DNA from 2 places in the Variovorax sp. P5_A3 genome. Region 1 is predicted to be linked to the other one. Evidence: riboswitches for the same ligand, from Rfam matches in the RefSeq annotation. Region 1 holds a riboswitch; the other holds the start of a gene.
The links. Region 1 has a riboswitch for S-adenosylhomocysteine ahead of ahcY (adenosylhomocysteinase). Riboswitches for the same ligand answer to the same signal wherever they lie in the genome.
Positions count from the first base shown of each region.

Region 2: another riboswitch for S-adenosylhomocysteine. It lies ahead of metH (methionine synthase); the one in region 1 lies ahead of ahcY (adenosylhomocysteinase).

Region 1 is NZ_JBFUKW010000005.1:125,365-129,779, reverse strand. Features, by position in the region: gene AC1D3B_RS09930 (TlyA family RNA methyltransferase) at 1-692, opposite strand, end outside; gene ahcY (adenosylhomocysteinase) at 711-2,153, opposite strand; S-adenosyl-L-homocysteine riboswitch at 2,218-2,287, opposite strand; gene AC1D3B_RS09920 (hypothetical protein) at 2,389-3,036, shown strand; gene AC1D3B_RS09915 (peptide chain release factor 3) at 3,134-4,415, shown strand, end outside.
Region 2 is NZ_JBFUKW010000008.1:325,635-330,049, reverse strand. Features, by position in the region: gene metH (methionine synthase) at 1-2,223, opposite strand, end outside; S-adenosyl-L-homocysteine riboswitch at 2,247-2,342, opposite strand; gene AC1D3B_RS15165 (PACE efflux transporter) at 2,351-2,788, opposite strand; gene AC1D3B_RS15160 (LysR family transcriptional regulator) at 2,895-3,782, shown strand; gene AC1D3B_RS15155 (SH3 domain-containing protein) at 3,796-4,415, opposite strand, start outside.

The DNA.
Region 1 (4,415 bases):
AGCCATCGCAGCACACGCAGGCCCAGCGACTCGCACGCGTCCCGAAGACGCAGCTCGACGACGGCATACAGCGCTGGATCGCGCACGATGCCGCCCTTGCCGATCTGCCCGGGTTGCAGTTCGAACTGCGGCTTGACCAGCATCAGCAGATCGCCACCGGGAGCCAGCAATGGCACCAGCGTCGGCAGCACCAGCGTGAGCGAGATGAACGAGAGATCGCCGACGATCAGCCCAAAATCCGAATCGTCCAGCGACTGGGCGGCCCACGCATCGGCGCTGAGCACGCGGGCATTGACGCCTTCGACCACAGTGACACGCGCATCGTCGCGCACCCGCGAATGCAATTGCCCGTGGCCCACATCGACCCCCACCACGTGCTCGGCGCCTTGCTGCAGCAGGCAATCGGTGAAGCCGCCCGTCGATTGGCCCACGTCCAGGCATCGGCGTCCGCGCGGATCGATCCCGGTCTCGGCCAACGCGCCCTCAAGCTTGAGTCCGCCGCGGGAGACATAGCGTGCCTCGGCCGCGTCGAGCAATTCAAGCTCGGCCGTCTCGGGCACTTCGTCGCGATTCTTGTTGACCACGCGCCAGTCCGCGCCGTCGCGCCAGCGCAAACCACCGGCAATCAGCCGGACGGCCTGCGAGCGCGACGCGGCGAGGCCACGTTCGACAAGCAACTGATCGGCGCGCAAAGCGCTACGCTCGCGCGATCAGTAGCGGTAGGTGTCCGGCTTGTACGGGCCGTTCTTGTCGACACCGATGTAGGCGGCCTGCGCGTCCGTCAGTTCGGTCAGCATGGCGCCGACCTTCTTCAGGTGCAGGCGGGCGACCTTCTCGTCGAGGTGCTTCGGCAGCACGTAGACCTTGCCGGCCTGGTAGGCATCGGGCTTGGTGAAGAGTTCGATCTGCGCGATCGTCTGGTTCGCGAACGAAGACGACATCACGAAGCTCGGATGGCCCGTGCCGCAGCCGAGGTTCACGAGGCGGCCCTTCGCCAGCAGGATGATCTTCTTGCCATCGGGGAAGGTGATGTGGTCGACTTGCGGCTTGATCTCTTCCCACTCGTACTTCTCGATCGACGCGACCGCGATTTCATTGTCGAAGTGCCCGATGTTGCAGACGATCGCCTGGTCCTTCATCGCGGCCATGTGCTCGTGGCGGATGACGTCGCGGTTGCCGGTGGTGGTCACGAAGATGTCGGCCTTGTCGGCGGCGTACTCCATGGTGACGACCTTGTAGCCTTCCATGGCGGCCTGCAGCGCGTTGATGGGGTCGATCTCGGTCACCCACACCTGGGCGCTCAGCGCGCGCAGCGCCTGGGCCGAGCCCTTGCCCACGTCGCCGTAGCCGGCCACGCAGGCGACCTTGCCTGCGATCATCACGTCGGTGGCGCGCTTGATGCCGTCCACCAGCGATTCACGGCAACCGTACAGGTTGTCGAACTTGCTCTTGGTGACCGAGTCGTTCACGTTGATGGCGCGGAACAGCAACGTGCCCTTGGCGCTCATCTCGTTCAGGCGGTGCACGCCGGTGGTGGTCTCTTCGGTGACGCCGATGATCTCGGCCGACTTGCGGGTGTACCAGGTCGGATCGACGGCCAGCTTGGCCTTGATCGCGGCGTAGAGGATGCGCTCTTCGTCGCTGGTCGGGTTGGCGAGCACGCTCTGGTCCTTCTCGGCACGCTGGCCGAGGTGCATCAGCAGCGTGGCGTCGCCGCCGTCGTCCAGGATCATGTTCGGGCCTTCGCCGGCCGAGCCCTTGGCGCCGAAGTCGAAGATGCGGTGCGTGTAGTCCCAGTAGTCTTCCAGCGACTCGCCCTTGATCGCGAACACCGGCGTGCCGTTGGCGGCAATGGCGGCGGCGGCGTGGTCCTGCGTCGAGAAGATGTTGCACGAAGCCCAGCGCACGGTGGCGCCCAGCGCCTGCAGTGTCTCGATCAGCACCGCTGTCTGAATCGTCATGTGCAGCGAGCCGGTGATGCGCGCGTCCTTGAGCGGTTGGCTCTTGGCGAATTCCTCACGGATGGCCATCAGGCCGGGCATTTCGGTCTCGGCGATGCGGATTTCCTTGCGGCCCCAGGCGGCAAGGCCCAGGTCGGCGATGGCCTGGTCGGCGGTGGAAACAGGGGTCGGGGATTTGAGAACGGCGCTCATGTTGGCTCCAAAGCAAGTTTGAAAGATGGCCACTGCGTTCGGGGAAAGGACTCACCGCGAGAACAGCGGGTGAGCGTGGTTGCGATGGTGGTCCGAGCCTCACGCCTGTCGGCGCTGCAACGCTCCTCGGAACAGGGATTTTAGCGCGCGCGGTCGGACTGCCGTCGGCAGCATTCTTCCGATCGGCCTAGACTGCCATTCCCTCCCCTCCCGCCGCCCCGCGCGACGTTACAACATGTTCAAACCCAAAGCTCTTGCCGCATCGTTCGTGATCGCGTCGGCCCTGCTGCCCAGCGTGGTTCCGGCGCAGACCCAGGCCGCCGCCGCCCAGACCGTGCGTGTGCGCGGCGTCATCGTGCGGGTCGATGCGAATTCGCTGACCGTCAAGGACCGCAGCGGCGAGGTTGTCACCATGGCGCGTCCTGCCGACATGCGGGTCGTCGAGGTGCTCCCGGTGACGCCGGCGGCCATCAAGCCGAACAGCTTCGTCGGCGCCGGATCCCTTCCGCAGCCCGATGGCACGCAGCGCGCGGTCGAAGTCCTGGTATTCCCAGAAGCCATGCGGGGCACCGGCGAAGGCTTCCGGCCCTGGGACTACATGCCCAACGGCACGATGACCAACGCCACGGTCTCCGAGCTGTCGGCGGCACCATCGTCGGCTCCGGGCGGCGGTCAGAAACTGGTGCTCAAGTACAAGGACGGCGAAAAGACCGTGATCGTCCCGCGCGGCACCCCGATCGTTACCTTCAAGCCCGGCAAGGACGACCAGGCGGCATTGTTGGTCCAGGGCGCGAAGGTCGTCGTCACCGCCCAGTTGAAGGACGGCCAGCCGACCGCTTCGAGCCTGCTGGTCGGCCGCAACGGATTCACGCCGCCCATGTGAATGCGAGGGTCGCCCGGCGGCCCGCAAGGTCGATCGGTAAAATCGCGGGCTTTGCCTTCTGCTGCCCGCGCCCGTGAGCGCGCACCGCGTTCACCCCATGACATTCGCTTCCGAAACCCGCCGCCGTCGCACTTTCGCGATCATTTCCCACCCTGACGCCGGTAAGACCACGCTGACCGAAAAGCTGCTGCTGTTCTCCGGCGCGATCCAGATCGCCGGCTCGGTCAAGGCCCGCAAGGCCTCGCGCCATGCGACCTCCGACTGGATGGAAATCGAGAAGCAGCGCGGCATCTCGGTGGCGTCGTCGGTGATGCAGATGGTCTACCGCGACCACGTCATCAACCTGCTCGACACGCCTGGCCACAAGGACTTCTCCGAAGACACCTACCGCGTGCTCACCGCGGTCGATTCGGCGCTCATGGTCATCGACGCAGCCAACGGCGTCGAAGCCCAAACACGTCGCCTGATCGAAGTCTGCCGTCAGCGCGACACGCCCATCATCACCTTCGTCAACAAGATGGACCGCGAAGTGCGCGAGCCGCTCGAACTGCTCGACGAGATCGAGCGCGAGTTGGGCATGCCCTGCGTGCCGATGACCTGGCCCGTGGGGCAGGGCAAGTCCTTCGGCGGCATCGTGAACCTGCGAACCCAGGCAATGACCGTGTTCGAATCGGGCAGCGAGCGCCTGCCGCAGGACTTCGAAACCATCCCGCTGACCGACCGCGAGACGCTCCACAAGCGCTTCGGCCGCGAGTTCGACACCGCGATGGAAAGCATGGAACTCGCCACCGGCGCATCCCCGACCTGGGATCGCGAAGCATTCCTCGCCGGCAAGCAGACGCCGGTGTTCTTCGGTTCCGGTGTCAACAACTTCGGTGTGATGGAAGTGCTCGATGCACTCGTCGACCTGGCGCCCCCGCCGCAGCCGCGCGTCAGCACCACGCTGGTCAACCGGCAGCCGGTGGTCAAGGAGATCCAGCCAGAGGACAAGGACTTCGCGGGCGTCGTGTTCAAGGTGCAGGCCAACATGGACGCCAATCACCGTGACCGCATCGCCTTCGTGCGGATGGCCTCTGGACGCTACACGCCGGGCATGAAGCTCAAGGTGCAGCGCACCGCGAAGGAACTGCGCCCGACCAGCGTCGTGACCTTCATGAGCCAGCGGCGTGAAGCCGTCGAGGAAGCCTATGCGGGCGACATCGTGGGCTTCACCACGCACGGCGGCGTGCAGTTGGGCGACACCATCACCGACGGCGCCTCGCTGCAGTTCACCGGCCTGCCCTTCTTCGCGCCCGAACTGTTCATGACGGTGATCCTGAAGAACCCCTTGCGCACCAAGCAATTGCAGCAGGGCCTCGCGCAGCTTGGCGAGGAAGGCG
Region 2 (4,415 bases), on a different contig from region 1:
GAAGTCGGCGAGGCAGCGGCTGGGCCGCATCACGCCCTCGATCACCTGCTTCTCGGTCTGCTGGCGCATGCCGTACCAGGTGAGCGCGGGCTCGGTGCGCGATTCGTCCGTGTAGAGCACGATGTCATCGTCGTTGACAGTGTTGGCCGGCCAGAAGCCGATCACGCCGCTCGCCGAGAGCCAGCGGCCTTCGATGAGCCGCTTGAGCATGCGCTGGCCGTCGGCATACACGCGCACGGCCTCGGTGCCCACGATCTCGTCCTTCAGGATTGCGGGGAATGGCCCGGCCAGGTCCCAGGTCTGGAAGAACGGGCCCCAGTCGATGTACTTGGCGAGTTCGGTCAGGTCGAAGTTGCGGAACACCCGCCGGCCGATGAACTTGGGCACCGGCGGCAGGTAGCTCGACCAGTCGACCGGCGTCTTGTTGGCGCGCGCCTTCGCGAGCGGCCACAGCGGCACCTGCTTCTTGTTGGCGTGCTGGTGGCGCACCTTGTCGTAGTCGGCGTTGATCTCGTTGATGTAGCTCGTCGCCTGTTCAGACAGCAGCGACTGCGCCACGCTCACGCTGCGCGAGGCGTCGGGCACGTAGACCACCGGCCCTTCGTAGTGCGGTGCGATCTTGACTGCCGTGTGCACGCGGCTGGTGGTAGCGCCGCCGATCAGCAGCGGGATCTTCCTGATGCGGAAGTGATCGTCCTTCTGCATCTCGCCCGCGACGTATTGCATCTCTTCGAGGCTCGGCGTGATGAGGCCCGAGAGCCCCACGATGTCCGCGCCCTCGACCTTGGCACGCGCCAGGATCTCGTGGCAGGGGACCATCACGCCCATGTTCACCACCTCGAAGTTGTTGCACTGGAGCACGACGGTGACGATGTTCTTGCCGATGTCGTGCACGTCGCCCTTGACGGTGGCGATGATGATCTTGCCCTTGGTCCGCACATCGCGGCCGGCGGCCTCGTCCTGGCGCTTTTCTTCCTCGATGTAGGGGATGAGGTGGGCCACCGCCGACTTCATCACGCGCGCCGACTTCACCACCTGCGGCAGGAACATCTTGCCCTGGCCGAACAGGTCGCCCACGATGTTCATGCCGTCCATCAGCGGGCCTTCGATCACGTGCAGCGGCCGGCCGTCCTTGGCGAGGATCTGCTGGTAGGCCTCCTCGGTGTCCTCGACGATGAAGTCGGTGATGCCGTGCACCATCGCGTGCGACAGCCGCTGGTTCACATGCACCGGGTGCTCCGGCGTGCCGCGCCATTCGAGCTTCTTGCTCTCGTCCTTGGCGCCGCTCTTCGCGGTCTCGGCCACTTCGACGAGGCGCTCGCCGGCATCGGGACGACGATTCAGCACCACGTCTTCGACACGCTCGCGAAGCTCGGGTTCGAGGTCGTCATAGACGCCGACCATGCCGGCGTTGACGATGCCCATGTCCATGCCCGCCTTGATAGCGTGGTACAGGAACACCGTATGGATCGCCTCGCGTACCGGGTCGTTGCCGCGGAAGCTGAAGCTCACATTCGACACGCCGCCCGACACCTTCGCGCCCGGCAGGTTCTCCTTGATCCAGCGCGTGGCATTGATGAAGTCGACCGCGTAGTTGTTGTGCTCCTCGATGCCGGTGGCGATCGCGAAGATGTTCGGGTCGAAGATGATGTCCTCGGGCGGGAAGTCGATCTCGTCGACCAGGATGCGGTAGGCGCGCTTGCAGATCTCGATCTTGCGTTCGTAGGTGTCGGCCTGGCCCTTCTCGTCGAAGGCCATGACCACCGCCGCCGCGCCGTAGCGACGCAGCAGACGGGCGTGGTGGCGGAACTGGTCCTCGCCCTCCTTCATGCTGATCGAGTTCACGATGCCCTTGCCCTGGATGCACCGCAGGCCGGCCTCGATCACTTCCCACTTCGAGCTGTCGACCATGATCGGCACGCGCGCGATGTCGGGCTCGCTGGCGATCAGGTTCAGGAAGCGGACCATCGCGGCCTTGCTGTCGAGCATGGCCTCATCCATGTTGATGTCGATCACCTGCGCGCCGTTCTCGACCTGCTGGCGCGCGACGGCGAGGGCCTCCTCGAACTGCCCGTTGAGGATCATCCGCGCAAAGGCCTTGGAGCCTGTGACGTTCGTGCGCTCGCCGATGTTGACGAACAGCGCGCCCTCGCCGATCTGCACCGGCTCGAGGCCGGACAGCTTCATGGGGGGAACGAGGACTGGAGAGGAATCGGAGGACATGGGCTCACCTGCAAGACATGGAACTCAGGCGAGCGTCGTTGCAATCCAATGGCTGGAAGCCCAAGCCTGACGCGGCCGCCTCGAGGGAAGACGGCGGCGCTGCAACGCTCCTTGGGAGCCGCGGATTTTACGCCGGCTGGGCTGCGCCGGCAGCCGATGCCGGCAGGCCGAAGAGCATGTCGAAGGCCCAGTTGAAGACGAAGGTGTAGATCAGGAAGAAGACGACCAGGCCCAGGTCCATCACCAGCGCTTCCCACAGGCTGACATCCAGCCACCAGGCGAAGACCGGCACGAGGAAGGCAACCAGGCCGCCCTCGAACCCGATGGCGTGGGCGATCCGCCGCTTCAGGCTCCGGCCGCGCACCGCCTGCCGGGATTCCCAGCGCTCGAACAGGGCGTTGAAGCTCAGGTTCCAGAGCACCGCGATGGCCGAGGCGATGACGGCCAGCACGCCCGAATGGCCCAATCCCTGACCCGACATCAGCGCCACCCCGGCGCTTGCCGCGACGATGGCGATGCCTTCGTAGAGCGTGATGTAGACGACGCGGCGCTTGAGCCCTTGCATGAATTCGATCCCGTGCTGGTTGGTGACAGGATGGACTTTATGTGTGCCCGTCTGATATATAAAGTCATCTTCTATCAATTTCACTGACAGATCGGGAGATCGTGCGATGAGCTTCTCCAGCGACAACGTCGAAGTGTTCCTCGCCGTGATCGATCACGGGTCGTTCTCGGCTGCCGCGCGGGCGCTGGGCCGGGTCCCGTCCGCCGTGAGCATGGCGATCGCGAACCTCGAGGCCGAGCTCGACCTGCAGCTCTTCGACCGCAGCGGCCGCGAACCGCAGCCAACCGCCGCTGCGCGGTCGCTGGAACCCCAGGCGCGATTGCTCGCGGCGCAGCTCAAGCAGCTCCAGGTGCAGGCGCTCGCGCTCACGCAGGGGCTCGAAAACCGGCTCACCCTCGCCATCGCCCCCGAACTTCTCGCCGCGCCCTGGAGCGGACCGCTGGCCGCGCTGGCGCGGGAGTACCCGTCGCTGGAAGTGGAAGTGCTCGCGGCGCCGCAGGCCGACGCGCTGGCGCTGCTGCACAGCGGACGCGCCCAGCTCGCCCTGGTGTTCGAGCGCCCCAGCCTCGACGGGCGAGAAGCCTTCCAGGAAGTGGCCAGCGACACGATGGTGGCCGTGATGGCGCCCGACCATCCCGTGCTCGCCGCAGCCGGCGGCCGGCTGCGGGAAGTGCATCTGACGACCACGCGGCAGATCGTCGTTGCCGGACGCGATCTCGCGACCAGTGATCCGCGCTTCGTCTACGCGCGTCACGTCTGGCGCACCGACAACGCGCTCGCGGCGCTGAGCCTGATCACGGCCGGACTCGGATGGGGCTGGCTGCCGCGCAACTTCGCACGGCCACACGTGGCGGCAGGCGCGCTGGTCGAGATCCCGTTCGAGAACCTGTCGAACGGGATCGACCTGTGGGTCGACGTGGTGTGGTCGCGCGAACGGCCCCTGGGCCTGGGCGCCCAGCGCTTCGTCGCGCTGATCGCCCGCAAGAAGGACTGAGCAGGGTCAGCGGCTATTGGCCGCGTCCGCCGCCCTGGCCACCGCCGTGACCACCGCCATGGCCTCCTCCTCCGTGCCCACCGCCACCGTGGCCCCCTCCGTGGCCCCCACCATGACCACCACCTCCTCCTCCTCCGCCCTGCCCGGGCGGCGGGCCGGGAGGCCGGGGCCCACCTCCGTGAATCGGACGAACAACCGGGGGCGGTGGCGGACGGAAGCCGGGTGATGGAGGTGGGCGGAAGCCCGGTGCAGGAGGCGGCCTGAAGCCCGGCGGATGCGGCGAATAACCCGGCCACGGATTGGGACGCCAGCCCGGGACGGGCGGTGGCGGCGGGCGCCAGCCTGGACCCGGAGGCGGCGGTGGACGCCCGCCCCACCAGCGCGGCTGGCCATACCAGGGGCGGTCACGGTAATAGCTGCCCCAGTAGCTGCCGATCGCAAACGTCACGAGCGGAACGCCAATGACCGCGCCATAGGTCGCCAGCGGAACACGCTGGTCCTGGTAGGCGTAGTCGAGGCTCGCCGCATAGGACCAGCCGCGGAGGCCATCGGGCAGCACCACGTCGCACCAGCCATAGCCGCTGGTGCAGCCCATCACCTGCAGCGGTTGTCCGGGCGACAATGAGGCGACGA